2 regions of the Flavobacterium sp. NLM genome follow, and region 2 is predicted to be linked to the other one. Evidence: riboswitches for the same ligand, from Rfam matches in the RefSeq annotation. Region 2 holds a riboswitch; the other holds the start of a gene.

Region 1 (15,827 bases), on a different contig from region 2:
GACGGATTTGAAGTCATAAAAGAAATTGATGAAAAGCAATACGATTGCGCGATTCCGCCTTTTTCATTGCAATTATTAATTGAGAATTGTATCAAACACAATGTTGTTTCGCTTGATAAACCTTTGAAAATTAAATTATATACCGAAAATGATTTTCTGGTAATTGAAAATCCAATTCAGCTGAAACGGGGCACTTTGTCAACCGGAGTAGGACTGAACAATATCAACCAGCGTTTTCTGCATCTGGTTAACAAGGAAATTGAAATTGATAAAACCGAAACGCTTTTTAAAGTTAAAATACCACTGATTTATGACTATCGTAATAATTGAAGATGAAGTAAAAACGGCCAAAGCGCTTGGTCAGCTAATTTTGAGTATCAGACCCGATGCTCAAATTTTGTCGTATATTCAAAGTATAGACGGAGCTGTGAGTTATCTTTTAGAAAACGATCAGCCCGATTTGATTTTTATGGATATTCAGCTTGCAGATGGTTTGAGCTTTGAAATTTTCAAAAATGTAGAGGTTTTGTCACCCGTAATTTTCTGCACCGCTTTTGATGATTACGCCATCGACGCTTTCAAATCAAACGGAATCGATTATGTCTTAAAACCTTTTTCAAGAGAAAGTATTTCGCAGGCTATTAAAAAGGCTGGTGAACTGAAAAACTTCTTCCAAAGAAATAAAAAAATGATGCCCGATTTCGATTATCTCTTAACGAGAACAGGCGAGAATAAAGGGAAAAGTAGTTTTTTGGTTTTTAAAAATAATAAATACCAAACGATTCAAACAGAGAATATCGCTTTTTTCTACATCAAAAATGAAACACCAACAATAGTGACTTTTGATAAAACCGAATATCAAATAACGCAATCTCTTGATGAAGTTCATAAACTGTTATCAGCCATTCAGTTTTTCAGAATCAACAGGCAATATTTGGTAAACTTTTCTGCAATAAGAGAAGCAGAGCATTATTTCTCAAGAAAGCTGATTCTTAAACTTACCATTCCAACAGAAGAAAAATTATTGGTTGGGAAAGAGAAAGCAACGGCATTTTTAAGCTGGCTGGAGAATAGATAAGTTTACAGTCTCAGTTTTCAGTTGCGTTATTCAATCACAGTTTTATAGACACAGTTTGTCATTTCGAGGAACGAGAAATCGCACTAGATATTCCACACAGTAATTCTCCAATCTTTGGCGAGTTTCGCGTGCGATTTCTCGTTCCTCGAAATGACAAACTGCATAATCTGAATCCTGCAAACTGCGACTGAATACTGCGACTGTAAACTGAAACAAGATACTAAACCTTAGAAGGCGGCAACCCAAACTGTTTCTTAAAAGCAAATGAGAAATGCGATAAATCCTCAAAACCCACTTCTAAATAAACTTCCGAAGGTGTTTTTCCTTTTTCTTTAATTTGATAATACGCCTCCTGTAGTCTTTTCTGAATGAGCCAACGACTTGGGGAAAGATCAAAAATACGTTGGAAATCCCTTTTAAAAGTCGCTAAACTTCTTCCCGTTAAATAAGCAAAACGATCTAATTGAACATTAAAATGAAAATTCTTTTTCATAAATGCTTCAAGATCAATTTTTCCAGGTTCGTTGAAATCAAATAGGATATCTTTTAATTCCGGATGGCATTGTAATAAAATCGTAATGGCTTCATTTACTTTTAAAGTCTGAAGATCTTCGGTAATAAGTTGGTCTTCGTTGATGTAGGGAATCAGCGAATTCATAAAGCTTTTCAATAACGGAACTTCTTTTAACTGCAAAACCATTTCCGTTTCCGGACTTTTAATTAAACTTGTTTTTTGATTGTATTGTATAGAATAATCACGAAGTGCTTCCTGATTCAAATAAATCGAAATAGACTGAAAAGCGGTATTCGGATCAGGTTGTTTGATGAATTTTATGAGCTGATTTCTTCGGATAAATCTAAAATCGCCTGGGTTAAAAACGTATTCTTTATTGCCATTATTTAAAGTCAGAATTCCTGAAATTTGAAAACTTAAAACATGTTGTGCAGCAAATTGCTCGCCTTCACGATTTTGTGTGTAATAGCAGGAATACGCAATGGGCGAGGTTTTCTGATTTATTTTTGAATCGTTCATATCACAAATTTATAAAAATTAAAGTTGGAGAATATTTTAAACACATAGAAACATAGATTATATTCTAAATAAAAGATGTTTTAAAAATCTAGATTTTCACACATAGTTTTGTGTTTTAAACAAAAAACTTAAAATAATGTTTCCCGCAGATTTAGCAGATCAAGCAGATTTTTTTTTATTTAATCTATGTAATCTGCAAAATCTGCGAGAGAGTATCAAACTATGTTTGTTCAAAACAAGTGAAACGCCTTTATAGACAAAGAAAAACTATGTCCCTATGTGTTTAAAAAATTATGCATTAACCATTGATAATGCTTATTTCTTACCAGTATACCATTTTCCCTGAGCTGAATCAAAAAAACTTCCAGAATCTTCATGATCTGTAGACAAACTTACATTCATCCATTTCTCCATTTCTTCCGTTCTGTTTTTATCAGCATTTTGTAAAATTCCAATTGCTTCACTTCCCAAAACAAGATGTACAGGCGGATTTGGATGTGAAGCCAGATCAACCATCACTTTAGCCGCTTTTTCAGGATCTCCAACCGGAACAAAATTTCCACCTTTAAAGAAATCGGTACGTTGTTTCACCATTTCATAGCCTTCAATATCTTCGGCATACGTCATCGATGCGCCTGCCCAATCCGTGCGGAATCCGCCTGGTTCAACGCTCGTAACCAAAATTCCAAGCGGAGCAACTTCTTTGGCCAAAGCCTCAGTAAATCCGCCTAAACCAAATTTCGCAGCCTGATACATTGTTAAACCCGGATTCCCAACACGTCCGCCAACAGAACTGATTTGTAAAATTCGGCCAAAACCTTGTTTGCGCATAAAAGGCAGAACGGCGCGTGTAATTTCAATAGGCGCATATAAATTAGTTTCTAACTGACTTCTAACTTGTTCGCTTGTATAAGCTTCAGCAGCGCCAATAATTCCGAATCCGGCATTGTTAACCAATACATCAATTCTTCCGAAATGCTCAACGGATTTGTTTACGGCCTCATGAACTTCATCATAATTGGTAACATCTAATTTTAAAGGCAGAATCTGATCCTGAAATTTTTCTTTTAAATCATTTAACTGATTAATGTCTCGTGCAGTTGCAGCTACTTTGTCTCCGCTTTCTAAAACTGCTTCAGTAAGATTACGTCCTAATCCTCGAGAGCTTCCTGTAATAAACCATATTTTGTTCATTGTAATTGTGTTTTTAAGTTCATTACAAATTTACGGCGGGAATAGAGGTTGTTGTTTTGTTGAAAAGCTCAAATTTATTTGTTTTAAGGCTCAAGGGTGTTTTGCCGCGAAGACACAAAGGCGCTAAGTTTTGTTTTTGCCACAGATTAAAAGGATTAATGGGATTTTTTTCACGCAGATCTAAAAAGATTTAAGCAGATGTGAGCAGATATTTTTTTAATAATCTGTCCAATCTGCTTAATCTGCGTGAAAAAAAACTTTGCGTCTTCGCGACTTTGCGGCGAAAAAAAATTAGTTAGCTGTATAACTTACACTATATAATCTTCTAAACATTATATAAGTAACACTTACCATCACAAAAGCAATAATAGCATCAATAGTTGCAGGAAAACCTAATACAACCAATTTTGAAAAGAAAGCGAAAATAATGTCAAAAAATACTCCGGCAAATACCCATTCTTTTAATCGTAATAATTTATTTGGAATTAATAATGTGATGACGCCTGAAACTTTCATTACACCCAGGATGTAAATAAAATGAGCCGGATAACCTAGAAGCTGTGTAATTTCCCAAACCAATTTGTTGGTTGTCAATTCAAAAAATCCGCTGGCACCAAACCATAAAGAAGTTAAAATAATTCCTGTCCAATAAATAATTTTTGTTGTTTTTGCATTCATGATTTTAAATTTTAAGTTGTTAAACAGGACAAATTTGCGACAACAGCAATCGGTTTCATATTCAAATTTTGGTGAAACGGACAAATTCAAATCCGAAATAGACAATCAATAAGTTCATTTGATTTTATAACTTTACAAAAGATTTTCAAACCCAATAGTCACCATTTAAAATGGAAGCCAAAACACTTTTAAAAGAACATATCGCCAAAACAGTTTCGCTGACAGAGGAAGAGTTTGATTATTTCTTTTCGCATTTCAAATCCTTATCTTTTAAAAAGGGTCAAACAATTATCAGCGCAGGCGATAAAGTCGATTGTGAGTATTTTGTGATTTCGGGTTGTTTAAAGGCTTTTTATATTAATGATGAAATTAAAATGTACATTTTACAGTTTGCGATGCCAACTTGGTGGACATCTGATTATAATGCACTTTATAACCAAACTCCGGCTGCTATAAATGTGGATTGCATTACGGATGCCGAAGTTCTTTGCCTTTCTAACAGTGACCGCGAAAAACTCTGCGCCGAATTTCATCAGGTGGAACATTTTTTTCGTTGGAGAACTAATAAAGGTTATATCGCTTCTCAAAAAAGACTTTTATCTTTTATGAATAATAATGTCAAAATACGTTACGAAGAACTTTTGGCTTTATATCCTCAATTATACAATTTAGTTCCAAAACATTTAATTGCAGCTTATTTAGGAGTTTCGAGAGAAACTTTGAGCCGACTTTATAATTCTTAGTTTTTTTAGCCCACTGATTTTACGGTTTTTTTTTGTTTTGCGCAGATTTTGTTTCTCGCAGATTTTACAGATTAGCAGATTATTTTATTTGATTTTACCGCTGTAAAAACATAGCCCGTGGTTTCAACCACGGGGATTTAGATTGTGTTTATATATTGCGTCCCTGTGGTTGAAACCACAGGCTATGTTTTTATTCGGTCTCTATAGAAAAACCTTTGCACCTCTGAACCTTTGCCTCTTTGAACCTCCAAAATAAGAATGTGATCTACATCACGTAACCAATTTCCATAGTCGCCGTTCCTTTGTACTGTACTTTTAAATACAACAAAAAATGGAAACAATAAATTTTGAAATCGTAAGCTCAAACAGCAGCGTAGAATGGACTGGTAGAAAAGTTACTGGTGCACATAATGGTACAATTGGTATCAAAAATGGTAATTTCATCTTTAATGATGGAAAAATAAAAGGAGGAAATGTTGTTATCGACACCACTTCCATTAAAATTCTGGATGTAACAGATCCGGCAACGAACACTCAATTTGCAGGACACCTTGCATCTGATGATTTTTTCTCTATCGAAAAATTTCCAACAGCGACATTAGATATTTTAAGCGTAAAAGAAATATCAAGCACAACGTATCATCTTGAAGGAAACCTGACTATAAAAGATATTACACATCTTGTTGGGTTTGAAGCACAAGTAAAAAACGACAACAACACACTTTCACTAGGAGGTAAATTGATCATCGATCGTACCAAATACGATATCAAATTCCGTTCAGGAAATTTCTTCAAAGATTTGGGAGATACTTTAATCTACAACGACTTTGAGCTAGATTTTAATATCACTGCCGAAGCTGTTTTTACAGGACAATCTAAAAACTAATTATCATGCCTTACGTAAAAATCGAATTGACCCGCGAAGGAGTAACACGCGGGCAAAAACAAGAATTAATCAGTGGCATTACCAACCTGATTACAGAAGTATTAAATAAAGATCCGCATTTGACTCACGTTGTGATTCAGGAAATAGAACTGGACGATTGGGGTTATGCAGGAGAACAAGTATCAGTATTAAGAGAAAAAGGCATAACAGCCGATAAAAAATAAACATCATGAAAAAACAAACAATAATCGTTACCGGAGCAGCTTCTGGTATTGGAAAAGGAATCGCCAAATATTTCTTGGACAGAGGTGATAATGTGGTTATAAACTCCGTTACAGCATCTTCATTAGAAAAAACTTTCGATGAATTTGGCGCAGGCGAAAATCTGACAATGTTTGCCGGAGATGTAAGCGATAAAAAAACAGGCGAGCAATTGGTTAAAATTGCTTTAGAAAAATTTGGTTCTGTAGATGTATTGGTTAACAATGCAGGAATCTTTGCCAGCAAACCATTTTTAGAAGTAGACGAAGCGTATTTAGATACATTTTTGAAAACCAACCTAAAAGGAACTTATTTCACTACACAATCAGTGCTTCCACAAATGTTGAAACAACAAGGCGGCGTTGTAATTAATATTGGAACTCCATTAGTAAATCACGGTTTAGGCGGATGGCCGGCTTCGGCTCCAATTGCAAGTAAAGGTGCAATTCATGCTTTAACTATTCAATTAGCTGCAGAATTCGGAAAACAAAACATTCGTTTCAATACCGTTGCGCCGGGTGTAATTCGTACGCCAATGCACGGTGATAACGCAGATCAAAGTGCTGGTTTACATTTATTAAACAGAGTAGGAGAGATCGATGATGTTTCTGAAATGGTCTACACAGTTGCCAAAAGCAATTTTATTACCGGATCAATCATCAATGTTGATGGTGGAAAAGGTGCAGGACACAATTTAAATTAAGGTGAAAACTATATTATTAACTGCTTTTATGCTCTGGAGTTTTCAGGGCATAAAAGCTCAAAATACTAGTAAAATGGAAAATCAAATAGAAATTCAGGCTATTACCGATGCAATAGAAAACTTTTATTTTAAAGGTATTTATGAAGGTGATGAATTATTGCTTGGCAGTATTTTTCAACCCGGAACATTACTTTTCGGTGACATCAATGGACAACCGTATTTTAAAACCGTTGATTTGTATTTAGACGGCGTTAAAAACAGACAAAGTCCAAAGGATTCAGGAAAACCTTTTAAAGGTGAAATTTTACATATAAGCGTTGTAAATTCTATCGCTGTAGCGGAATTAAATGTTAAAATGTACGACTTTAATTATAGGGATTTTTTATCTTTCCATAAGATTAATGGCAAATGGCTTATCGTCAATAAAATGTTGACTGATACCAATAAATAACTTAAATTTTGTAGCTATGTGGTACAATACAAAAGCTAAGGAACTGTTAGGAATTGACTATCCAATTTTGCAAGGCCCTTTTGGTGGTAATTTATCAACGGTAGAATTAACAGCGACGGTTTCAAATCTTGGCGGATTAGGCGGTTACGGCGCATACACTTTAAGTCCACAGGAAATTTACGAAGTAGATAAACAAATAAAAGCAGCCACAGATAAAACCTATAATATTAATCTTTGGGTTTCCGATCATGACATTCCGGATGACGGTTTAACCGATGATCAATTTGAAAAAACAAAAGCGCTTTTTAAACCCTATTATGACGAGTTAGGAATTCCGTTACCGGAAAAACCAGCGCCGTTTCAATCGAGATTTGAAAACCAGTTACAAGTTATTTTAGATGTTAAACCAAAGGTTTTTAGCTTTATGTTTGGCGTTCCTTCAGATGATGTTTTAGAGCAGTTTAGAAGATTAGGAATTGTCACTGTTGGTGCTGCTACAACACTTGATGAAGCCATTTTTCTGGAAAGTAAAGGAGTTGATATGATTATCGCTTCGGGTTTTGAAGCAGGCGGACACCGTCCTTCTTTTTTAACCAATGCCGAAGCATCTGTAACCGGAACTTTTGTTTTACTACAATTAATTCGAGAAAAAATAAAAACACCAATCATTGCAGCTGGCGGAATTGCCGACGGAAAAGGAGTTGCCGCAGCCTTAACATTAGGTGCAAGCGCAGCCCAAATAGGAACCGCTTTTTTAGCTGTCGATGAATCGAATGCATTGCCAATTCACAGAGAAATGTTATTTTCTGATGCTGCAAAATATACAACGCTTTCACGCGCATACACCGGAAGATTAGGTCGAGGCATTACAAGCCGAATTGCAAAAGATATAATTGGAAAAGAATCGAACATTCTGCCTTTTCCATTACAGACTACTTTTATTTCTCTGTTGAGAAAAGCTGCACTCGATCAGCAAAAATGGGATATGATTTTATTTTGGGGCGGACAAATTTCGCCAATCTTAAAACATACCAAAGCAAAAGAATTGATGCATTCTTTGATTGAAGAAACTACGGCGTATTTTGATGGATTAAAGTCATAGTTCCTCGGAATGACAAGCGGTACGGTAATTTCTGTTTCAATACAAACTCATTTCAAAAATGGAATGAGTTTTTTTTATGCTTTTTCTACAGAAAAAAACAGAATTAGTCAATTTTATTCTATCAAACGTATGAATTTCCATTATAAAACAAGGAATTATTAAAATTATATCCTGATTTAATTATCTAAAAATCAATTATTTGTATTTTGTATAAAATGTTTTTCAATTAAAATTCAAAAAAAATAAATTTAAACACTACTAATTCGGTAGAATTAATATATATTTGTATCACAGAAAAATTCTGAATGATACTTATCCAGAAAGACTGAGGGAGTAGGCCCTATGAAGTCTTAGCAACCTGTTACCAAATAAGGTGCTAAATCCTTCCCGTCTTGCGGGACAGATAAGAAAAGATTGTCGCAAATCTGAATAAGATCATCATTGTTGAAATTATTTATTTTTTAAAATGAAAACCAAACTACATTTTTTACACGACAGTGACGAACTTTTGAATTCAATCTTCGAAGAATATAGTCTTGCTGGTTTCCGAATGCGAAAGCATTAAATTCTCTCTCATTTCTTTTTAAAAATCATTTGCTAAAAGCCTTTATAAATTGGCTTAAAGGAATTCTTTTGTCCCAATATTAAACGATAATAAAAATCATATCATCACCTTAAAATCAAAATAAAATGAAAAAAATACTATTAGGTTTTGCCTTATTTCTTGGAGTTGCACAAACTCAGGCGCAAGAAAATAATTTACAGTTAAAAGGAACTGTTGTCGATACAGTTACGCAATATGTGTATTTGCAAAAATTCCACAATAAAATGTTTACCACTATAGATTCGGTAAAAGTGAAAGACGGAAGTTTTAGTTTTAAAACTAAAGTTAAAACGCCAGAATTATACGGATTAAGTGTAAACACAGAGGATTCTCCATTGTATATTTTCCTCGAAAAAACACCTATTACAGTAAAATTAAGCCCGAAGAAATATTATACAAGTTCTGTAGTTGAAGGTTCTGAATCTCAGAATTTATTCGATGCCTATAAAAAATCAAAAGATGTAGAAATCAGTAAGTTCATTACAGAAAACCCTAAATCTATTGTTTCGGCTTATGTATTGTACAGAAACTGGTCGTATAGATTAACGCCGGAACAAATCACTCAAAACATTGCTTTGCTTGATAAAAGTCTGCAAAGTACCACTTACGTGAAAGAACTAAAAGAACTGGTTACTGTTTTAGACGGATTAGCGGTTGGTAAAAAAGCCCCAGATTTTACAGCTAATGATCCGCAGGGTAAACCAGTTCGTCTTTCAGAAAATTTAAAAGGCTACACTTTAGTTGATTTTTGGGCGTCATGGTGCGGGCCTTGCCGAAGAGAAAATCCGAATATCGTAGCGGCTTACAAAGAATATCATGACAAAGGATTTAATATCGTAGGCGTTTCTTTAGATAAAAAGAAAGAAAACTGGATTAAAGGAATTCAGGATGATAATTTGACATGGACTCATGTTTCTGATTTACTTTTTTGGAACAGTGCTATTGCTAAATTATATGGTGTAAGAGCGATTCCAGGGAATTATTTAGTGGATTCTAAAGGAATAATCGTTGCGAAAAACCTTCACGGAGAAGAATTACAGACTACACTTAAATCACTTTTAGGGCAGGCAAATTAATTTTTTTTAAACACATAGGAACATAGTTTTGCTTTATCTATAAAGGCGTTTCACTTGTTTTAACAAACATAGCTATGTGTGAAAATCTAGATTTTTTCAAATATCTTTTATTTAGAATATAATCTATGTTTCTATGTGTTTTAAAAAAAAAGCAATCAATAATAAATTTAGTTAATTAAAATGATAAAGGAAATGAATGCTATTGAGACAACAACAGAACCAATTGAATTGGAGTGTTACTTCTCTAAATTTAGAGAAAATACAATAGGAGTAGATCACCGTTTTAAATCCGTTTACGGGAATCAAAACCTGCTTTATGCAGATTGGGTTGCCAGCGGAAGATTATATGCTCCAATTGAGGATATTATGCTCAATAAAATTGGTCCAATGATTGCCAATACGCATTCACTTTCTAGTCAGACAGGAAAGACTTCGACGCACGCTTATCAATATGCGAGAGATATTATTAAGAAATCAGTAAACGCAAATACTTCTGATGTTTTGGTGACTACAGGAAGCGGAATGACTGCCGCTTTATCAAAACTGCAAAGAATAATGGCTTTGCGAACGAATGATGAACAAGATAAGCCTGTAGTTTTTATCACGCACATGGAGCATCATTCGAATCAGGTTTCGTGGTATGAAACCAACGCCGATGTTGTGATTCTGCCACCAGATGAAAATAATTTAGTCGATCCCAAAATTCTTTCGGAAGAAATTAAAAAATATGCTCACAGAAGCTTAAAAATAGGTTCGTTTACGGCTTGTTCCAATGTTACGGGAATTATTACGCCTTATCATGAATTGGCCAAAATCATGCATCAAAACGGCGGACTTTGTTTTGTTGATTTTGCAGCTTCGGCACCGTATGTCAAAATCGATATGCACCCAAAAGATACGGAACAGCAATTAGATGCTATTTTCTTTTCTCCACATAAATTCTTAGGCGGACCAGGAACTTGCGGTGTTTTGGTTTTTAATGAGAAATTATACAAATCTGAATTTCCGGATAATCCGGGCGGCGGAAATGTAAAATGGACCAATCCTTTAGGCAGATATTGTTATAGCGAGGTCATAGAAGTTAGAGAAGATGGCGGGACACCAGGCTTTCTACAAGTAATAAGAGCTGCTTTAGCTTTAGAATTAAAAGATAAAATGGGAGTGGCAAATATCAAAAACAGAGAAAAAGAATTGCTTGCTCTTTGTTTTTCGAGACTTCAAAAAATAAAAGGTTTATCAATTTTAGGAGATTTAAAAACGGAAAGAATCGGCTGTGTTTCTTTTATAATCGAAGATATTCACTATAATTTAATCGTAAGGCTTTTAAATGACCGTTTCGGAATTCAGGTTCGCGGAGGCTGGTCATGTGCAAGTACTTATGCGCATTATTTGTTTAATATAAACGAAAAGAAATCAGCACAAATTACAAACGAACTTTTAGAAAGAAACCAAAGCAATAAACCCGGCTGGGTACGTTTGTCGCTGCATCCAATTATGACAAATGATGAGCTTAATTTTATTTGCGATGCAATTGAACAAGTATCTTTACATTATAAAAAATGGAAGAAAGATTACGAATATAATTCGGTAACAAATGAATTTGAAAATCCTGAAATTAAAGAAACTATAGCCGAAGAAGTAAATGAATGGTTTAAGTTGGATTAAATTTTTTAAACACATAGAAACATAGATTTTTTAGTTTTTATAAAAGTTGATAAAAAGAAACTAGTTTCTCACACATAGTTATGTTTGTTTAAACAAGTGAAATGCCTTTTACCGCAAAGAAAAACTATGTTTCTATGTGTTTAAAAAATTAAACAGCTATACTTTTGTATAATAAAGCAATAAAAATGAAAGCAATTGTATTACAGGAAAACCGGGAATTTCAATTAGAAAACGTAGAAATTCCGCAGCCCGAAGAACATCAGATTCAGGTAAACATTAAAGCTTCAGGTTTTAATCCGATTGATTATCAAATGACGGAAGACGGATCTGAAAGAAAGCTTTTGCATTCTCCAATTCTGGGTCGTGAGTTTTCAGGGATTGTATCTGCAATTGGTAAAAGTGTAACTGATTTTAAAATTGGCGATGCAGTTTTCTGCGGATCAGGAAGCATGGGTTCTAACGGAACTTACGCTGAATATATTTGCGTTCCCGAAGCAATTGCGGTGCATAAACCTGCGAATATTTCCTTTGAAGAAGCGGCGGCAATTCCATCAGCAGGATTAACAGCTTTGCAAGCCTTTAAACGTATAAATGCCAGTTTTTCTGATTCCATATTAATTACAGGCGCTGCGGGCGGAGTTGGGAATGTGTTTGTGAAATTGCTTCTGGCAAATGGCTTTCAAAATTTTGTAGTTACAGCCGGAAATGAAAGTAGTATTAACGCATTAATTGACCTTGGTGTAAAACCAAAACAAATCATCAATTATAAAAAAGAAGAAATATACGAAGCTGCACTTTCCTTAAACGGAAATAAAAGCTTTGATATTGCAGTTGATTTGGTTGGAAACAACGTGGCAGAAATTGCTGCAAAACTTTTAAAAATCAATGGAATTTATGTTGATATAACCAATTTCTCTACTCCGGAATCGCGAGGAATTCTTTTTAGTAAAGGCGCAGTAATTTTAAACATCTCCAATTATGCCTACGGACTTGAAAAACGTTACGATTATTATAAAAACGGATTGAATGAGCTAAGGTTACTTTTGGATCGAGAAAAAATTACGCCACCTGCTATTTCAATAGTCGGAGAATTAGAAGTAAATACAGTAGAAAACGCCCATAGAATACTTCGTGAGAATAAAACGGAAGGAAAAAAGTTAATCATGAAAGTTTAAACTTAGAGAGATTTTTTTTCACGCAAATTTGGCAGATTTAGTCAGATTTTAATAGTAAAAAGTCAAAAAATAATCTGCCTAAATCTGCCAAATTTGCGTGAAAAAATCTTTTTAATCCTTTTAATCTGTGGCAAGATTGACGATAACCTGTACAGATCTTCTAATCTAATTCCTCGTTCCTCGGAATGACAATTCAAAGCAATCGTTATAGTAATCTACTATTTTGATAGGTTAATAAAAGTTTTAATGGTTTTTATACTAAAATTAAAATTATCTGTTTAAATTTGCAGCAACAATGAGAAATAATAGCCAGAAAATGAATAATTATTATAGCTGCAGCATGATGTGCTGGGATGCTTTATGATTGTTTGGCTTATATATAAATGATATTATTTATTTCAAAAAGCCTTTCAAATAATTATGAAAGGCTTTTTTGTTTTTAAACCTGAATTGAACAAATGATTGAATTAAAAAACGTTACCAAAACTTTTCATCAAAAGGACAGAATCGTTTCTGCTTTAGATGATGTTTCGCTAAAGGTGCCGCCCGGGAAAATTTTTGGTGTTATTGGAACTTCCGGAGCTGGAAAAAGCACACTAATTCGTTGTGTAAACCTTTTAGAAAGACCAACTTCTGGAGAAATTATTGTAGATGGAAAAGCTTTGATGCAATTATCAAATGCTGAATTGGCTACAGAAAGAAGACAAATCGGAATGATTTTTCAACACTTTAACCTGCTTTCTTCGAGAACTGTTTTTGATAATGTTGCTTTCCCGCTTGAATTGGTGGGAACTCCAAAAGCAGCAATTAAAACCCGTGTTTTAGAATTATTGCAATTAGTTGGTTTAGCCGAAAAAGCAAACGATTATCCGGCAAGCCTTTCCGGCGGACAAAAACAAAGAGTTGCGATTGCAAGAACTTTGGCAAATAATCCGAAAGTTTTGTTATGTGATGAAGCTACAAGCGCGCTAGATCCGGCTACAACACGTTCAATCCTGAATTTATTGAAAGACATTAACCGTCGTTTAAATATTACCGTTTTATTGATTACGCACCAAATGGAAGTTGTAAAATCTATTTGTGATGAAGTTGCGGTAATCAGCCACGGAAAATTAATTGAGCAGGGAAGTGTAGGCGAAATTTTTGCCGATCCAAAACATGAATTAACAAAAGAGTTTATTGCTTCTTCACTTCATTTGGAAATTCCAGACGTTTATCAGGAGAAATTACAAAAGACAGATAACGGAAGCTTAAATCCGTTATTAAAGCTTGAAATGACCGGAAAATCAGTTAATGAACCTGTTATTTCAGAAGTTTCAAGATTGTTTGATACCAACTTCAAAATCGTAAGTGCGCAGATGGATCAGGCCGGAGATGTAAACTTTGGCGTTATGCTGATCGAATTATCAGGAAAACGCGAAAACTACGACGCTGCCATTCAATATTTTATTTCAAAACACATTAAAACAGAAATCATAGGTTATGTCTGATTCTATTATCGCTTTATTATTAAATGGAACCTGGGAAACCATTGTTATGACATTTGTGTCTGGCTTTTTCGGTTTCCTAATCGGACTTCCAACGGGAGTTTTACTTTTTCTTACCCGAAAAAATCAAATACTGGATCAGCCGGTTTTAAACAGAACTTTATCGGTTATTGTAAACGTTTTTCGTTCCATTCCGTTCATTATTTTAATTGTTTGGATGATTCCGTTTACACGTGCTATTGTTGGAACTTCTATTGGAGTAAGTGCTGCTTTAGTTCCGTTAAGTATTGGCGCGGCACCGTTTATCGCCCGTTTGGTTGAAAACAGTTTATTAGGTCTGCCATCAGGTTTAATTGAAGCCGCAAGAGCTTTAGGAGCAACACCTTTGCAAATCGTATATAAAGTATTACTTCCAGAAGCTTTGCCATCCTTAATAAACGCAGCATCGATTACTTTAATCACTCTTGTAGGTTATTCTGCAATGGGCGGAGCAGTTGGAGCGGGCGGTTTAGGACAGGTTGGTTATCAATATGGATATATTGGTTATGATGCCGTAACGATGAATTCGGTTTTGGCATTATTGGTGATTTTGGTTTTCCTGATTCAGTTTATTGGAGACAGGTTATCAAAACATTTTGACCACAGATAAGTATCAATTAAAAATTAGGAATTAAAAATTAAAAATAGATTTGTCATGAAAATAAATTTCTTGAAAACAGCCGGAATTTTAGCTTTATCATTGGTTTTAGCTAATTGCGGAAAAAGTAAAAACAACGATCCACATTTTATAAAAGTTGGTGTAGCTTCCGGGCCAGAATTAAAAGTTGCAGAAGCGGCTAAAAAAGTTGCAAAAGAAAAATTTGGACTTGAGGTTGAATTGGTTTCTTTCAACGATTATGTAATTCCAAACGAAGCTTTAAGTCAGGGTGATATTGATGCAAATGCTTTTCAGCATAAACCTTATTTAGATGAGCAGTCTAAACAGCGTGGTTATAAATTGGCCATTATCGGAAATACATTCGTTTATCCGATTGCTGCTTATTCTAAAAAAATAAAAAACCTTTCTGAATTGAAAAATGAGAGTACAATTATTATCCCAAATGATCCAACAAACGGGGGACGTTCGTTATTGCTTTTACAGAAAAACGGTTTATTAAAATTGAAAGATGGCGTTGGTTTGTTACCTAAAGTAACAGATATAGTAAGTAATCCTAAAAACTTAAAAATATTAGAGTTAGAAGCGCCTCAATTGCCTCGTGCTTTAGACGACGCTAATGTTTCGATTGCAATTATCAACAACACTTTTGCTTCTGCAGCAGGATTGGTCCCGTCTCGTGATGCCTTGTTTGTTGAAGATAAAGATTCTCCTTATGTAAATTTGGTGGTAAGTCGTGAAGACAATAAAAACGAAGAGAAAGTAAAACAGTTTTTACAGGCTTTTCAATCTCCTGAGGTTGAAGCTGCAGCGGAACGTGAGTTTAAGGGCGGCGCTGTGAAAGGATGGTAATTAATTGTAAATTATGAGTTGTTAATTGTGAATTGAACTTTCACAACTAATTATTTGATATAAAAAAGGCAGATGAAACAATTTCATCTGCCTTTTTTATTTTATTGTGTTTTTGTTTGTGGCTTCAAATCTTTCTTTTGAAGCTTATATTAGGCCCAATTGCCTCGCTTTATTAATAAGCTCC
Region 2 (15,827 bases):
ATCCTGATGGTTATCGGGATTGAACTTAAATTATAAAAAAATAGGTCACAGATTTTAGGATTAAACGAATTAGCACTGATTTTTAAAATCAATGTAATCTTTTTAATCTGTGGCTAACCTTTTTCAATCATGTAAATGGTTTTTATATTACATTAAGTATAAAATGAAACCCGTGTCAATCCGTTTAATCCGTAAAATCTGTGGTCAATTTTTTAAAGAGGAAGCCTTTATTTACGCGAGCTAAAAAAATTTAACGTTAAATATCAAAATTTTATTTGGCAGTTAAATAAATAAATATTACATTTACTCTATCGAATTAGTCGAGTTTAAAAAAGAATTAAATTTTAAATTAAAATGAAAACAATAGCAAGAAATAATATGATGTGTTGTAGTATGATGCAAATGTGCATCCAACCTTGCTGTTGCCAAAAGTAAAAAGATAAAATCTTTGTTATAGTTAAACTATAAGCCCTTTTGGTCGCCATCCGAAAGGGCTTTTTTCATTTCCACACTTAAAATTTTAAAATCATGAAAACACTAAATTCAATCGCCATAGAGTATTTATTGAGAAACGATTCTCAAACAAATAACAATAGATCAGAAGAGATAACAAAAGAAGTTGTCAGAATAAAAACAGAACAAGATAGAAAAAGTCAAAAATCATTACTGTTTCAAATGTATGATCTTGAACTAGAAGGAGAACTTCCTTTTGCATAAATCAATTCACAATTTCAATTTTAAAAATCAATTTCAAAGTCAAATACCACTTTATATATAGTATTAACAATATTTAAAAAACTAAGAAATCATGAGTACACAAAAATTTGCAACAAACGCATTACACGCAGGACATGATGTAACTAAAAATTCAGGAACAAGAGCAGTGCCAATTTACCAAACATCATCATACGTATTTAATAGCGCAGATCATGCCGCTAATTTATTTGGTCTTGCCGAAGCCGGATTTATCTACACCAGATTAAATAATCCAACAAATGATGTTTTGGAACAGCGCCTGGCAGCTCTTGAAGGCGGAATTGGAGCTGTAGTTACAGCCTCTGGAGCATCGGCAATTTCAACGACTTTTTTGACTTTGCTTAGAACAGGCGATCATATCGTAGCTTCAAACAGTTTATACGGCGGAACGTACAATTTATTGAGTGTAACATTACCGCGTTTAGGAATTACAACCACTTTTGTAGATCCTTCAAACCCTGAAAACTTCACTAAAGCAGCAAAAGAAAATACCAGAGCATTCTTTGTAGAATCACTGGGAAATCCAAAACTGGATGTATTAGATTTAAAAGGAATTTCGGCGGAAGCCAAAGCATTCAAAGTGCCATTTATAGTAGATAATACAGTTGCGACACCTTATTTATTAAACCCAATTAAATATGGTGCCGATATTGTAATTCACTCCTTAACAAAATATATTGCCGGAAACGGAACTTCATTAGGTGGCGCAATTATCGACGCCGGAACTTTTGACTGGTCTAACGGAAAATTCCCTGAATTTACAGAACCTTCTGCAGGATATCACGGATTAGTATATCACGAAGCTTTAGGAAATGCAGCCTTTATTGCAAAAGCAAGAATCGAAGGACTGCGTGATTTTGGAGCAGCTTTAAGTCCATTTAATGCTTTCCAGATTATTCAGGGATTAGAAACCTTACCAATCCGAATTAAAAAACACAGCGAAAATGCTTTGGTTCTGGCCGAATGGTTAGAGAAACAAGATGAGGTAGTTTGGGTAAATTACCCAGGTTTGAAATCAAGTAAATATTATGATTTAGCAAAACAATATCTTCCTGAAGGACAAAGCGGCGTGATCACTTTTGGACTAAAAGGAGGTTTTGATGCGGCTAAAAAAGTGGTAGACGAAACAAAATTGTTCTCACTTCTGGCTAATATTGGTGATACAAAATCGCTGATTATCCACCCGGCGAGCACTACGCATCAGCAATTGTCAGAAGAAGAGCAATTGGCTACTGGAGTTTCAAAAGATTTAGTCCGACTTTCTGTTGGAATAGAAGATGTAGAGGATTTAATTGCCGACTTACAATCGGTTTTTGAAAACGTAACCCAGTCGCAGTATAGTATCAATAAAAATTAGGTTTTTTTGTTTTTTGTTTGAAAAATTGCCTTTAGCAGCGTGAGTTCTGCTAGAGGTGATTTTTTATGAAAAAAGAAATCAAGATAAAAGTTTCACCATATAAGTAATATAAGTTCATTTTAGTAGAGACGCACCATTGTAGAGACGCACAGCAGTGCGTCTATTATTGTGACGTCTAAAATTATAAACGTTGATAAATTAAATGAACTTATATTACTTATATGGTTTACTAATTACAGATATGTTTTAAAAAATTAAAATTATGTCAAAGCTTAAAATAAATATTATCCTTTTTGGGATTGGAAATATAGGAAGTACATTAATCAATCAGATTATCGAAAGTCAGGAGTTTTTTCTGCAAAGTAAAAACGTCGATTTTCATTTTCCCATAATTACCAATTCTACCGTTGCCTTTTTCGAGAAAGAAGGCGTAGGATATGCGTGGGAAACCAATTTTAGAGAATTGGCCGTTCCTTTTAGAGTGCAGGATATTATCGAATTTGCAAAAGAAAACGAATTCGAAAATCTAATCGCTGTCGATGCAACCGCAAGTGATGAACTTATTGGTCATTATAATACGTTGATCGAAAACGGATTTAATATTGTTGCTGTCAATAAAAAAGCAAATACTCTCCCAATTGATCTTTATAAGCAACTTAGAGAAAATCTTAAAAAGTACGACAAAGAGTTTTTATATGAAACCTCAGTCGATACCGGTTTTCCCGTTTTGCAGACTTTAAGGGATTTATATTTCTCCGGAGAAAAAATCACAAAGATAAGAGGCGTATTTTCAGATAATCTGAGTTATGTCTTTAATCGTTTTTCTGCCGAAGAAAATACTTTTTCCTCTGTTTTAAAAGATGCAAGCCTTCTCGGATTAATGCGATCTACTTTTAAAGAAGATTTATCCGGAAATGACACCGCCAGAAAATTGTTGATTTTAACTCGTGAAATTGGTAAAGAATTCGAACTCTCTGATATTAAAATCAATCCGCTTATTGGAGAAGAACATTTGGAGAAAAACGGAATCCTTAATAAAGATGCCATTGACCGATCGTTTAAAATTGCCAAAATAACCCAAAAAGACAATCATGTTTTAAGATATATAGGAGAATTTGATGTCGAGAAAAATACATTAGAAGTAAAATTAGTATCAGAACCTGTAACTTCAGCAATAGGACAATTAAAAGGTTCCGATTCTATTTTTGAAATTTATACCCAATCTTATGCCAGTACACCCATTGTACTTCAAAGTGCGTCGCCGTGCAAACAGGCCATTTCAAGAGGTTTAATTACAGATATTTTAAAAGTAGCTGAAAAGATTAAAAATAAGGAAGCAGTCTGGCTATAAGTGGTTATAATATTAGTAGTTCTTTGACAGATTGAAACTAAAAGTAAGTTATTTTTTGTAAGATTATACTTCTTTTGATTCAAATTGTAATTTTGTAGGATGTTTTTTAACGATAAAAAGCTGTTTTTTAACGTTTTTTAAGAAAAAATAGGGTTTTATAACTTGGAATATTGAAAAAATATTCGCACATTTGTAAGACAAGTAAGAACTGTTAAAAACAGCTGATTAATTGTTAAAATAAATATAGCTTTTGAGATCCTAATCACATCTAAAAAAAGCTTTTAAAAGAAAAAAGTAAATGCAAGATTTTTTTAAAATAACTGTCAAATCGCAAATGAATAAGTCCCTACAGATGAACATGATGTTTAATGTCGCACGTATTTGTGTACGCGTCTGTTGATACTAAAAGTATATATAAGTTCTATAAAAACTTAAACCCTTTTGGTATTAAAATCCAAAAGGGTTTTTTTATTCCATTTGGCAGACATAACAAAGAATTAAAGGAAATATAAAGATTAAAAAATAACTAACTTAAACTTAATAATATGAGCGCAATAACTTACTTAAGAAAAAAACTTACAGGGTACAGAAGTGCAAAAGCTGAAAGAAACAATCCGCCGCCTGTTAACGAATTAATCCACCCAAGTTTCGGTGTAACTGAAACAGATAAAAAAGCGGAGAAAAAAGTACCAAATTCATTATTGTTTTTGATGTACTCAAAAGAAAATGAAACCCTTTTCATCTAACTTGAAAAGCAGCCATAAAATAGGTTAAAACCTGCATGACTTTACTGGGCATAATGTTCGGTAATTTTGTGCGTACAAAAGTTTCTGATTGAATTATGTTTAAGAAATTGAGCAATCAGTTTCATTAAAATTTGTTAGTTTAAGAAATTAGTAGTTAATTTGCACCGTTAAGTTCAAAAACGTATTGAAATGTTATAAAGAAAGGAGGAGGGATTAGACCCGATGAATCCTTAGCAACCCTTCGTTAATTCGAAGAAGGTGCTGCATTCTACCACGCCCAAACGTGGAAAGATAACAACAAGAATTTTTCTAGTTTCAACTCTAGACTTTCTTTCTAATATTTCCACATACAAATCAATAATAAATAGATTTGAAATTGGAAAATATACCAAGTCCCATTATAATTCAAGATTTCATCACCGAAAGTGGTGCGCTGTATCCGTCGTTACCGTTAAGTTTTACACTTTCCGGCAAACCGCTGTATACTGCCCCAATTGTTTTGGTAAATCACGCCTTAACCGGAAACGCTCACGTTACCGGAGAAAACGGCTGGTGGAATGATTTAATAGGCGAAGCAAAAACTATCGATACCAATCAATATACTGTTTTGGCGTTTAATGTTCCCGGAAACGGAAACGATTCGTTTATAATCGAAAACTATCAGGATTTTACAACCAGAGATATTGCCAGAATCTTTATCAAAGGATTAAAAGCTTTAAATATTGAGCAGGTATTTGCCATAATTGGCGGTTCTGTTGGCGGTGGAATTGCCTGGGAAATCCTGGCTTTGGAACCCAACATTACAGAACATTTAATCCCAATTGCAACTGACTGGAAATCGACCGACTGGATGATTGCAAACTGCTTTCTGCAAGAACAAATTCTGAACAATTCTTCAAAACCAATTGAAGATGCCAGAATTCATGCGATGTTGTGTTACCGATCTCCTGAATCATTCAAAGAAAAATTCCAACGAACCATCAATCAGGATCTTTTGATTTTTAATATCGAGAGCTGGCTGGCGCATCACGGAAAAAAACTACAGCAGCGCTATCAATTAGCATCATATAAATTGATGAACCAGCTGCTTAAAACCATAGATATTACCCGAAATAGCGAGGATTTCGAAACGCTAATATCCAAATCTAACGCTGCGATTCATATCGTAGCCATCAATTCAGATTTGTTTTTTACACCAAAAGAAAATCTGGAAACTTACAATGAATTAAAGAAATTTAAAAACAATGTTTTTTACAGCGAAATTGATTCGGTTCACGGACATGACGCTTTTTTAATCGAGTACAAACAATTAGATCATTTACTTGCCGATATTTTTAAGGCAGAAACAATAGCAAAATAAAATGAAAATATTAAAATTTGGTGGTAAATCATTATCAAACGGAGAAGGACTTAATAAAGTAGTTTCAATCATTACGGATAAAGTAAATCAAGGAGAAAAAATTGCCGTGGTCGTTTCTGCGCGCGGAAACGCAACAGATGAATTAGAAGATATTTTAAGAATTGCTGCTAAAAACGGAAACTACAAACCACTTTTAGAAAGCTTTAAAGCATACCAAACTTCAGATTATCCGAAAGTTGATTTATCTGAAGAATTTAATATTTTAGATAAATTATTCGAAGGAGTAAGCTTAATTGGCGATTACAGCAACAAAATCAAAGATCAGATTTTGTCTAAAGGCGAATTGCTTTCGGCTAAATTATTAACTTCAATTTTAGTTGAAAAAGGAATTCCTGCTAATTTTGTTGATACAAGAGAATTGTTGAAAACAGATTCTAAATTTGGTGACGCTCAGCCTTTGGAACAACTTTCAAAGAAAAACGTTATCAATTATTTTAAACTTCATAACGGTGAAACAGTAAATATTGTTACAGGTTTCATTGGTTCAAACAACAACAACGACACTACAACTTTAGGAAGAAACGGAAGTAATTATACGGCTTCGTTAATCGCGAATTATTTGGATGCCGAAGAGCTTCAGAACTTTACGCATGTTGATGGAATCTACACAGCAAACCCGGATTTAGTTGCTGATGCTAAAAAAATCGAATATTTGTCGTTTAATGAAGCAAATGAGTTGGCAAATTTTGGCGCAACAATTCTGCATGCAAAAACGATAATTCCATTATTAGAAAAAAATATTCCGCTTCGTATTTTAAATACATTCAATCACGAAAATCACGGAACATTAATCACTTCAAATTCTCAAAAGGAAGGAATTAAAACACTTTCTGTTTTAGAAAACGTTTCACTTGTAAACCTTGAAGGACGCGGATTACTAGGAAAATCTGGCGTTGATGCCCGTATTTTTAAAGTAATGGGCGATCACAATATCAGTGTAAGCATCATTTCACAAGGTTCTTCAGAAAGAGGAATTGGATTGGTTGTGGCAAAAGAAAAAGCAACGCTTGCAATGGTGGAATTAGAAAAAGAGTTCGAAAACGACTTTTATTCTAAAGATGTAAACCAGATTACAGTAACAGATAATGTTTCGGTAATTTCGATTATCGGGCAGGATTTAAGTACGTTCCACAAACCATATACCGCATTAATCAAAAATAAAATAGTTCCAATTTTATTCAACAACACCGTTACAGGTAAAAACGTGAGTTTGGTTGTGAAGAAAGAAGAACTAAACAAAGCCTTAAACGTAATTCACGGAGAGATTTTTGGAGTTTCTAAAAAAATCAATATTGCTATTTTCGGTCACGGATTAGTAGGCGGAACTTTGATTAATCAAATTTTAGAATCGGCTTCTTCAATTGAAAAACGTAAAGATATTAAGCTGAATGTTTTTGCAATTGCGAATTCTAAAAAGCTTCTTTTAAATAAAAATGGTGTAACTTCAAGCTGGAAAAACGACATTGAAACTAAAGGCGAACCGTATACAATCAAAGATATTATCGCTTATGCAAATGAGTATCATTTAGAGAACTTAATTGCAATTGATAATACGGCAAGTGCATCATTCGTAGAAAATTATGTTCCGCTTGTAGAAAGCAGTTTCGACTTAATTTCTTCAAATAAAGTGGCGAATACTTTAACGTATGGTTTTTATAAAGAACTAAGAAAAGCTTTGGCAGAAAACCAAAAGAATTATTTATATGAAACCAATGTTGGAGCAGGATTACCATTAATTGATACAATTAAATTACTGCATCTTTCTGGTGAAAACATCACAAAAATTAAAGGAGTTTTCTCAGGAACGTTGAGTTATTTATTTAATAATTTCTCTGCAAAAGATGTTCCGTTTAGCGAAATTCTGAAAGAAGCAATTGATAACGGATATACAGAACCAGATCCGCGTGAGGATTTATGCGGAAATGATGTGGGAAGAAAATTATTGATTTTGGCAAGAGAATTAGATTTGCAAAATGAGTTTGAAGAAATCTCCATTCAAAACCTAATTCCGGAACATTTACGCGAAGGAAATGTTGCTGATTTCTTAACGAAATTAAAAGAATTCGACCCAATTTACGAGAAAATAAAAGCCGACCAAAAACCAAATCATGTATTAAGATACATTGGTGAATTGTCTGGTGATTTACAAAATGATAAAGGAAATCTAGAAGTAAAATTAGTTTCTGTTCCTTCAGATACTGCTCTTGGCGGATTAAAAGGTTCTGATTCTTTCTTTGAAATTTACACAGAATCTTACGGAGATCGTCCAATTGTTATTCAGGGAGCTGGTGCAGGCTCTGCGGTAACAGCAAGAGGAGTTTTTGGAGATATTTTGAGATTATCTGATAAAGGGTAATTTGAATTTTAGATTGCAGATTTTAGAGTTTAGATTTAAGATTTGTTCGAATTGAGTTTAGTTTGTCATTTCGAGGAACGAGAAATCGCACACGAAACTCGACAACAAAATGCCACAATCTTTGTCAACAATCTGGTGCGATTTCTCGTTCCTCGAAATGACAAGATTGCGGAAAATTGAATTAAAAAAAGAAAAATAACATGAAAGTAACTTTGAACAGAGTAAATGACGCTTTTCATTTTAAACTTAAAAATGAACGCGGACATGTAGTTGATGTTGACAGCAGAGCTGAATTTGGAGGAAGCGATTTAGGCGCAAGTCCGATGGAGTTGGTATTAATGGGCGTTGCCGGATGCAGTGCAATTGATATGATTTCGATTTTGAAAAAGCAGCGTCAGGAAATCACTTCTTTTAACGCTGAGGTTGATGGAACACGCGTACAGATTGATGAAGCTAAACCTTTTAAAGAAATCGATGTGGTTTTTTATTTAGAAGGCGATATCAATCCAGAAAAAGCACAGCGTGCTGCACAGCTTTCTTTTGAGAAATACTGCTCAGTTGCCAAAACTGTAGAGCCAACAGCAACAATCAATTACAAAGTTGTTTTAAACAACGAAGAATTAAAATAATTAGAAAATTAGTCCATTAGAGAATTAGATAATTCTTTGGACTAACTATTAAATAATGAAAGATTATTTCTCGAAACTCTGTGATCACTTTGTGAAACTCTGCGAAATAACTCTTTTAAACAAACAACACAATGAACGAACAAGAATTTGGTTTTGAAACTAAAGCCATACGTACACATTTAGAAAAAACACAATTTCAGGAACATTCAACTCCTTTGTATTTATCATCAAGTTTTATATTTGAAGATGCAGAGGATATGAGAGCTTCTTTTACAGAAGAAAAAGTCCGCAATATTTACTCCCGTTTCAGCAATCCAAATACAACAGAATTTGTAGACAAAGTTTGTGCAATGGAAGGTGCCGAAGCTGGTTATGCTTTTGCTACCGGAATGGCTGCAATATACTCTACGTTTGCCGCATTGTTAGATTCTGGAGATCATATTGTTTCTGCAGGAAGCGTTTTTGGATCAACTCATGCATTGTTCATGACGTATTTTCCAAAATGGAAAATTGAAACTTCATATTTCGATATCAATAAACCGGAAACTATTGAAAGTTTCATCAAACCAAATACTAAAATTCTATACGCTGAAACACCAACAAATCCTGGTGTAGATGTAATTGATTTAGAATTGTTAGGTCAAATTGCGAAAAAGCATAATTTGATTTTAATAATTGACAACTGTTTTGCAACGCCATACATTCAGCAGCCAATTAAATATGGTGCTCATATCGTGGTTCATTCAGCAACAAAATTAATTGATGGACAAGGACGTGTTTTGGGTGGAATTGCTGTTGGAGATGCTGAATTAATTCGTAAAATATATTTGTTTTCAAGAAATACAGGACCGGCAATGTCGCCATTTAATGCATGGGTTTTGTCAAAAAGTTTAGAGACATTGGCTGTTCGTGTAGATAAGCATTGTGAAAATGCTTTAAAAGTGGCTGAATTTTTAGAAAGCCATCCAAACGTAAACAGTGTGAAATATCCATTTTTGAAATCACATCCAAAATATGAAATTGCAAAAAAACAAATGCTTTTAGGTGGTAATATTATTGCGATTGAAATTAAAGGCGGTCTTGAAGCAGGAAGAAAATTTTTGGACAAGATTAAATTATGCTCTCTTTCGGCAAATATTGGTGATGTAAAAACGATTGTAACACATCCTGCATCAACAACACACAGCAAATTATCTGAAGAAGATCAATTAGCTGTTGGAATCACACAAGGTCTGGTTCGTGTTTCTGTAGGTTTAGAAACAGTAGCAGATGTAATTGCTGATTTAAAGCAAGCGCTGGATTAAATAATTTTAGATTTCTGATTTAGTCCCGATAGCTATCGGGATAGATTTCCTAAACTGTATATAATGACGATTTTTGACTGTAAATTTATTACTGTTAAAAATCGTCATTCTTTTTTGATGGTTATTTGGGTAAAAAATATATTTTTGTTTTCGTTATAATTTAAATCTATAATAATCAATTTAATAAACAACCAAACCATGAGTAACTCTACTTACATTCTTGATGAAAAATTATTGGCATCCGGCGGAAGCCGATTTGTAAACTATATTTTAGATATAGTTGTAATCCTTGCTTTAATTTTTGTTATTTCTTTAATGATTGCTTTTTTAGGAAATTTTTTGGGCTGGAATGATCTATTGTACTGGCTTGGTAATTTGAGTGATTTTGAAGGACAGTTAGTTTTTATTGTTATTTCTGTTTTTTATTATTCATTATCAGAAGGTCTTTTTGGAAGATCACTTGGGAAATTTGTAACTGGAACTGTTGTAGTAGATGAAAATGGCGAAAAACCTTCTTTCGGAACGATTTTTAAGAGATCATTATGCCGACTAATTCCTTTTGAAGTTTTTTCTTTTTTAGGAAGCAGAGGCTGGCATGATTCAATTACTGATACTTATGTTGTCAATAAAAAAGATTTGGAGAAAGAAGTAAAACTATTCCACGAATTCAATTTGATAGGGAACACCGAACTAAATTGATAGAATAAGTAGAATATAAATCTCAATCTGTTATTTTTCTCATTTAAAAAGCCTATTTTTGTTGCAGAATAATATGAAGCTTGTAAATTTTAAAAATAATCTAAAATTTACAGTCTGAAATCTAAAATTTAAAGATGCTTTCAAAGAAAACAAAATACGGAATTAAAGCTTTAACCTATTTAGCCAGACGAGAAAATAACGAACCTGTACAAATAGCTGAAATTGCAAAAAGTGAACATATTTCGATAAAATTTCTGGAAAGTATTTTATTATTATTGAGAAATTCAGGGTTTCTTGGTGCAAAAAAAGGTAAAGGCGGCGGATATTATTTAATAAAAGATCCAAAAGATATCAGTATGGCCAAAGTATACCGAATTCTTGAAGGGCCAATTGCACTGCTTCCGTGTGCAAGTCATAATTTCTATGAAAAATGCGATGACTGCGATGATGAATCGACCTGTGCAGCACGACGTTTAATGACAGAAGTAAGAGATAATACACTTAAAATATTAGAAAGCAATTCGCTTGCAGATATTGCTTTTTAAATTTAAACCATATAAGTTATATAAGTTCATTTTAATAGAGACGCACAGCAGTGCGTCTACATTTAAACGATGATAAATTAAATGAACTTATATAACTTATATGGTGAAAAAAATATTTTAAAAGATTAGTTTATATCCTGCAAGAAAAAGCATTACGGCGATGGCATTTCTAAGGAATAAATCCGGTACTTTTCCGCTTAAACTACTTCCTATATAAATTCCGGGAAGAGATCCCAATAATAATTGTCCTAATAGCGCTAAATCTAAATTTCCCATAGAAGCGTGGCCAATTCCTGCAACTAAAGTCAACGGAACAGCGTGGGCAATTTCAGTTCCTACCAAACGAGGCGTTGGCAAAAGCGGATAAAGGAAAAACAAAGTTACCGTTCCTAAAGCGCCGGCTCCAATTGAAGTTAAGGTTACAGTAGCTCCCAGTAAAACTCCAATTCCTACAGTAAGCATATTTTGAGTATGACTTTCGCTGTGAAATTTATCTCCAGCATGTTTTTGAGAAAACTTTAAAATTCTGTTTTTAAATATAATAGCAATTGAGGTGAACAATAAAGCCCAGCCTAAACTGTATTTAATTACACGATTAATAGTTTCAATATCTGTTTTAATACTATTTAATATCCATAAAGTCACTAAGGCAGCAGGAACACTTCCTAATGTGAGCCAGCCGGTAATTTTCCAGTTTATATTTCCCTTTTTATTGTGTACAAATACACCACCGGCTTTAGTAAAAGCGGCATAAAGCAAATCTGTTCCCACTGCGGTTGTTGGCGGAATATTAAAAAATAATAAAATTGGAGTCATTAAAGAACCGCCTCCAACGCCGGTCAATCCTACAATAAAACCTACTACTAAACCTGCAATTACAAGACCTATTTGAAAATCCATACAAAAAATTTGTCGCTAAAATAACGACATTTTTATAATTATCCTATGGAAATTGTAGAGATTAAGATATATTTATATAATCAAATGTTTCAGAGGAATATATTGTTTAAATATGGTGTTATAGCGCATTATTTGTGAAATTAATTCAATTATTTGTTTCAACGTGATGCAGAGGAAGTTAAAGGTTTAAAAAAACGAGAATATTTGTTTTGATTTTTAGAAATAAATAGTATTTTTGCAAAGTAATCTATTAACCCGATAGGGTAATAGGTTTTGAAAACAAATCGAATCATTTTAATATGGAAAGAGAACTGAAAATAAATACCGCCGATTCTTTTAAAGAAAAGCTATGGATTGGAATTCCTGTTGTTTTACTAGTAAGTTTATTAACTGTATTAATATACAATCATTACACTGAATTTTCGTGGAATGGATTTGTAGAGGGATTTAATGAAGAATTTTTGGTGTTTTTCGCCATTGGAGTTTTTGCTCAATTAGTAGACGGAACTTTAGGAATGGGTTACGGAGCGACTTCAACGTCATTTTTATTAGCTTATGGAGTCCCTCCGGTTGTAAGCAGTACCGCAGTTCACGTATCTGAAATGTTTACAACAGGAGCGTCGGCACTTTCACATCATAGATTCGGAAACATCAATAAAAAATTGACCAAACATTTATTGATTCCAGGTGTTTTAGGTTCAATTACAGGAGCTTATTTGTTATCTGATGTAATTAATGGAGATATTATCAAGCCATTTATTGCAGTTTACATGATTATCTTGGCTATTGTCATTATCAGAAAAGCATTGAAAAAAACAATTGTAAAGAAGAAAACGAAAAGATTAGGCGCTTTAGCTGTTTTTGGAGGTTTTATGGATTCGGTTGGCGGCGGAGGCTGGGGACCAATCGTAACTTCAACATTATTAGGAAGAGGAAGAAATCCAAGATATACAATTGGTTCAGTAAATGCAGCGGAGTTTGCGATTTCATTTGCAAGTGGTATTACTTTTATGCTTTTTGGAGGAATTCATGGCTGGCAGGTAATCATAGGATTAATTTTAGGAGGCGTTATTTCAGCACCATTAGCAGCATATTTGGTAAACAAAATCAAAAGAAAACCAATGATGGTTGCCGTTGGGATTCTAATTATATTATTGAGTTTAAAAACATTATCTAAATTATTATAATTCTTTAGATACGGAGAAAGAGATTATGAGTGCGATTATTGTACAAGAATTATTAGAGAAAACAAAAGATTTTTCGCTGGATCAAACCTTAGTTTTTTTAGCAGAAAAATTTCCGGGGAAAGTAATTTTTTCCACTTCTTTTGGACAGGAAGATCAGGTAATTACAGATTTTATTGCGAAGAGTAATACTGATATTACCGTTTTTACTTTAGACACCGGAAGATTATTTCAGGAAACTTACGATGTTTTTCACAAAACATTAAAAAAGTATAAAAGACCTATTGAAGTTTTTTTTCCAGAAGCAACAGCGGTAGAAAATCTTCTAAAAGAAAAAGGACCAAACAGCTTTTACGATTCAGTTGAAAACAGAAAAGAATGCTGTTTTATTCGAAAAGTAGTTCCGTTAAGAAAAGCCTTGGCAGGAAATTCAGTTTGGATTACAGGTTTAAGAGCCGAACAATCAGAAAACAGACACGATTTAAATCTGTTTGAATATGATGGAAACTTCGAAATCATCAAATTCAATCCGTTATTAAAATGGACTTTAGAAGAAGTTGAAACGTATTTATCAGAAAACAATGTTCCTCAAAATGCTTTACATAAACAAGGTTTCGTAAGTATTGGCTGCGCGCCGTGTACAAGAGCAATTTTTCCGGGCGAAGATATCAGAGCCGGAAGATGGTGGTGGGAATCAAGCCATAAAGAGTGTGGTTTGCATAGCGCTAAAAAAGAATAAAGAAGCAAGAGGCAAGAAAATAGAGAATAGAATAAAGATATAGATTTAAAGTTCCGAAGGAACGATTCATATTGTAGCGCCGGATTTTAATCCGGGGAGAATGAAGATTTATATTGCGGCATCGGGTTTCAACCTGATGGATGAATGGAAGAGAGAATAGAAAACAGAATAAATAGTGTAAAGTTTTAGAGTAACTCACAACTTAAAACCTGAAACTTGAAACTAAAAAATATCAAACAAAAAACAATGAGTTCAGTATTAAAAACAAACGCTTTAGAGAGTGAAGCGATATACATTTTCAGAGAAGTAATTTCACAGTTTGACAAACCGGTTTTACTTTTCTCAGGAGGAAAAGATTCTATTACATTAGTGCGTTTAGCGCAAAAAGCATTTTTCCCTGCTAAGATTCCGTTTCCTCTATTGCACGTTGATACGGGACACAATTTCCCTGAAACAATCGCTTTCAGAGATAAATTGGTAGAAGAATTAGGTTTAGAGTTGATCGTTCGTAATGTTCAGGATGCTATTGATGAAGGAAAAGTGGTTGAAGAAACTGGAAAATATTCTAGTAGAAACAGCCTGCAAACGACAACACTTTTAGATGCAATTGAAGAATTTAAGTTTGATGCTTGTATTGGCGGTGCACGTCGTGACGAAGAAAAAGCAAGGGCTAAAGAACGCATTTTCTCTGTTCGTGATGACTTCGGACAATGGGACGAAAAAAATCAAAGACCTGAATTGTTTGATATTTTGAATGGAAAGATTGAAAATGGACAAAACGTTCGTGTTTTCCCAATTTCAAACTGGACAGAATTAGATGTTTGGAGTTATATCGAAAAAGAACACATCGAAATTCCATCGATCTATTTTTCACATAAAAGAAAAGTTTTTTTGAGAGACGGTTTAATCTGGTCGCATTCTCCTTTTGTGTACCAAGAAGAAGACGAACAAATCGAAGAAAGAATTGTTCGCTTCAGAACCGTTGGAGATATGAGTTGTACAGCAGCAGTTGAATCTTACGCAGCAACAATCGAAGAAGTTGTAGGCGAAATCAGAGAATCAACGATTTCTGAAAGAGGAGCCAGAATTGATGACAAACGTTCTGAAGCTGCCATGGAAAAGAGAAAACAACAAGGATACTTTTAATAATTGTTAATTGTTAATTGTTAATGCAATTCAGAACGAAATTTTAAAAGTAAAAATCAAGAAAACAAAAACATACAGATTTAATTTTTAGATAAAGTTTTTCAACAACTTGAAACCTGAAACTTGAAACAAAAAATTAAACATGAAACAATATACAAGAATGGAAGTTTTAAAAATAGCAACAGCAGGAAGTGTAGATGACGGAAAAAGTACTTTGATCGGGAGATTATTGTATGATACAAAATCATTGACGACTGATAAGATAGAAGCAATCGAAAAAAGCAGTAAACAAAAAGGTTATGATTATCTTGATTTTTCTTTGGCAACTGATGGTTTAGTGGCAGAAAGAGAGCAAGGAATCACGATTGATGTTGCGCATATTTATTTTTCGACTGCAAAGAAAAGTTACATTATTGCCGATACTCCGGGTCACGTAGAATATACCAGAAACATGGTTACAGGAGCTTCAACTTCTCAGGTTTCTATCATTTTAATTGATGCCAGAAAAGGAGTAATTGAGCAGACTTACCGTCACTTTTTCATCAATAATTTATTGAGGGTAAAAGAAGTAATTGTTGCGATTAACAAAATGGATTTAGTTGATTATTCTGAAGAAGTTTTCAATAAAATCAAAGCCGATTTTCAGGCATTAAATGCAAAAAGTACTTTCAAGGAACAAAACGTAAGTTACATTC

What was found. A riboswitch is a leader RNA that binds a small molecule or an ion and turns the genes downstream of it on or off. The one in region 2 is predicted to bind S-adenosylmethionine.
Region 1: another riboswitch for S-adenosylmethionine. It lies ahead of APR43_RS03705 (TlpA disulfide reductase family protein); the one in region 2 lies ahead of APR43_RS07920 (alpha/beta fold hydrolase).

The regions. Positions count from the first base shown of each region.
Region 1 is NZ_LIAC01000002.1:403,554-419,380, forward strand. Features, by position in the region: gene APR43_RS03650 (sensor histidine kinase) at 1-330, shown strand, start outside; gene APR43_RS03655 (LytR/AlgR family response regulator transcription factor) at 311-1,078, shown strand; gene APR43_RS03660 (helix-turn-helix domain-containing protein) at 1,299-2,111, opposite strand; gene APR43_RS03665 (oxidoreductase) at 2,427-3,305, opposite strand; gene APR43_RS03670 (DoxX family protein) at 3,597-3,983, opposite strand; gene APR43_RS03675 (Crp/Fnr family transcriptional regulator) at 4,154-4,726, shown strand; gene APR43_RS03680 (YceI family protein) at 5,058-5,612, shown strand; gene APR43_RS03685 (tautomerase family protein) at 5,618-5,836, shown strand; gene APR43_RS03690 (SDR family NAD(P)-dependent oxidoreductase) at 5,842-6,576, shown strand; gene APR43_RS03695 (nuclear transport factor 2 family protein) at 6,650-7,027, shown strand; gene APR43_RS03700 (NAD(P)H-dependent flavin oxidoreductase) at 7,044-8,129, shown strand; SAM riboswitch class I at 8,439-8,539, shown strand; gene APR43_RS03705 (TlpA disulfide reductase family protein) at 8,820-9,809, shown strand; gene APR43_RS03710 (aminotransferase class V-fold PLP-dependent enzyme) at 10,002-11,474, shown strand; gene APR43_RS03715 (NADP-dependent oxidoreductase) at 11,660-12,649, shown strand; gene metN (methionine ABC transporter ATP-binding protein MetN) at 13,108-14,139, shown strand; gene APR43_RS03725 (methionine ABC transporter permease MetI) at 14,132-14,785, shown strand; gene metQ (methionine ABC transporter substrate-binding lipoprotein MetQ) at 14,831-15,643, shown strand; gene APR43_RS03735 (response regulator transcription factor) at 15,788-15,827, opposite strand, start outside.
Region 2 is NZ_LIAC01000005.1:180,580-196,406, reverse strand. Features, by position in the region: gene APR43_RS07940 (hypothetical protein) at 529-717, shown strand; gene APR43_RS07935 (O-acetylhomoserine aminocarboxypropyltransferase/cysteine synthase family protein) at 809-2,113, shown strand; gene APR43_RS07930 (aspartate kinase) at 2,376-3,464, shown strand; gene APR43_RS07925 (hypothetical protein) at 4,010-4,210, shown strand; SAM riboswitch class I at 4,400-4,508, shown strand; gene APR43_RS07920 (alpha/beta fold hydrolase) at 4,587-5,570, shown strand; gene thrA (bifunctional aspartate kinase/homoserine dehydrogenase I) at 5,572-7,986, shown strand; gene APR43_RS07910 (OsmC family protein) at 8,187-8,615, shown strand; gene APR43_RS07905 (trans-sulfuration enzyme family protein) at 8,747-9,919, shown strand; gene APR43_RS07900 (RDD family protein) at 10,118-10,618, shown strand; gene APR43_RS07895 (RrF2 family transcriptional regulator) at 10,753-11,163, shown strand; gene APR43_RS07890 (sulfite exporter TauE/SafE family protein) at 11,281-12,063, opposite strand; gene APR43_RS07885 (sulfite exporter TauE/SafE family protein) at 12,363-13,250, shown strand; gene APR43_RS07880 (phosphoadenylyl-sulfate reductase) at 13,276-13,986, shown strand; gene cysD (sulfate adenylyltransferase subunit CysD) at 14,233-15,132, shown strand; gene APR43_RS07870 (sulfate adenylyltransferase subunit 1) at 15,293-15,827, shown strand, end outside.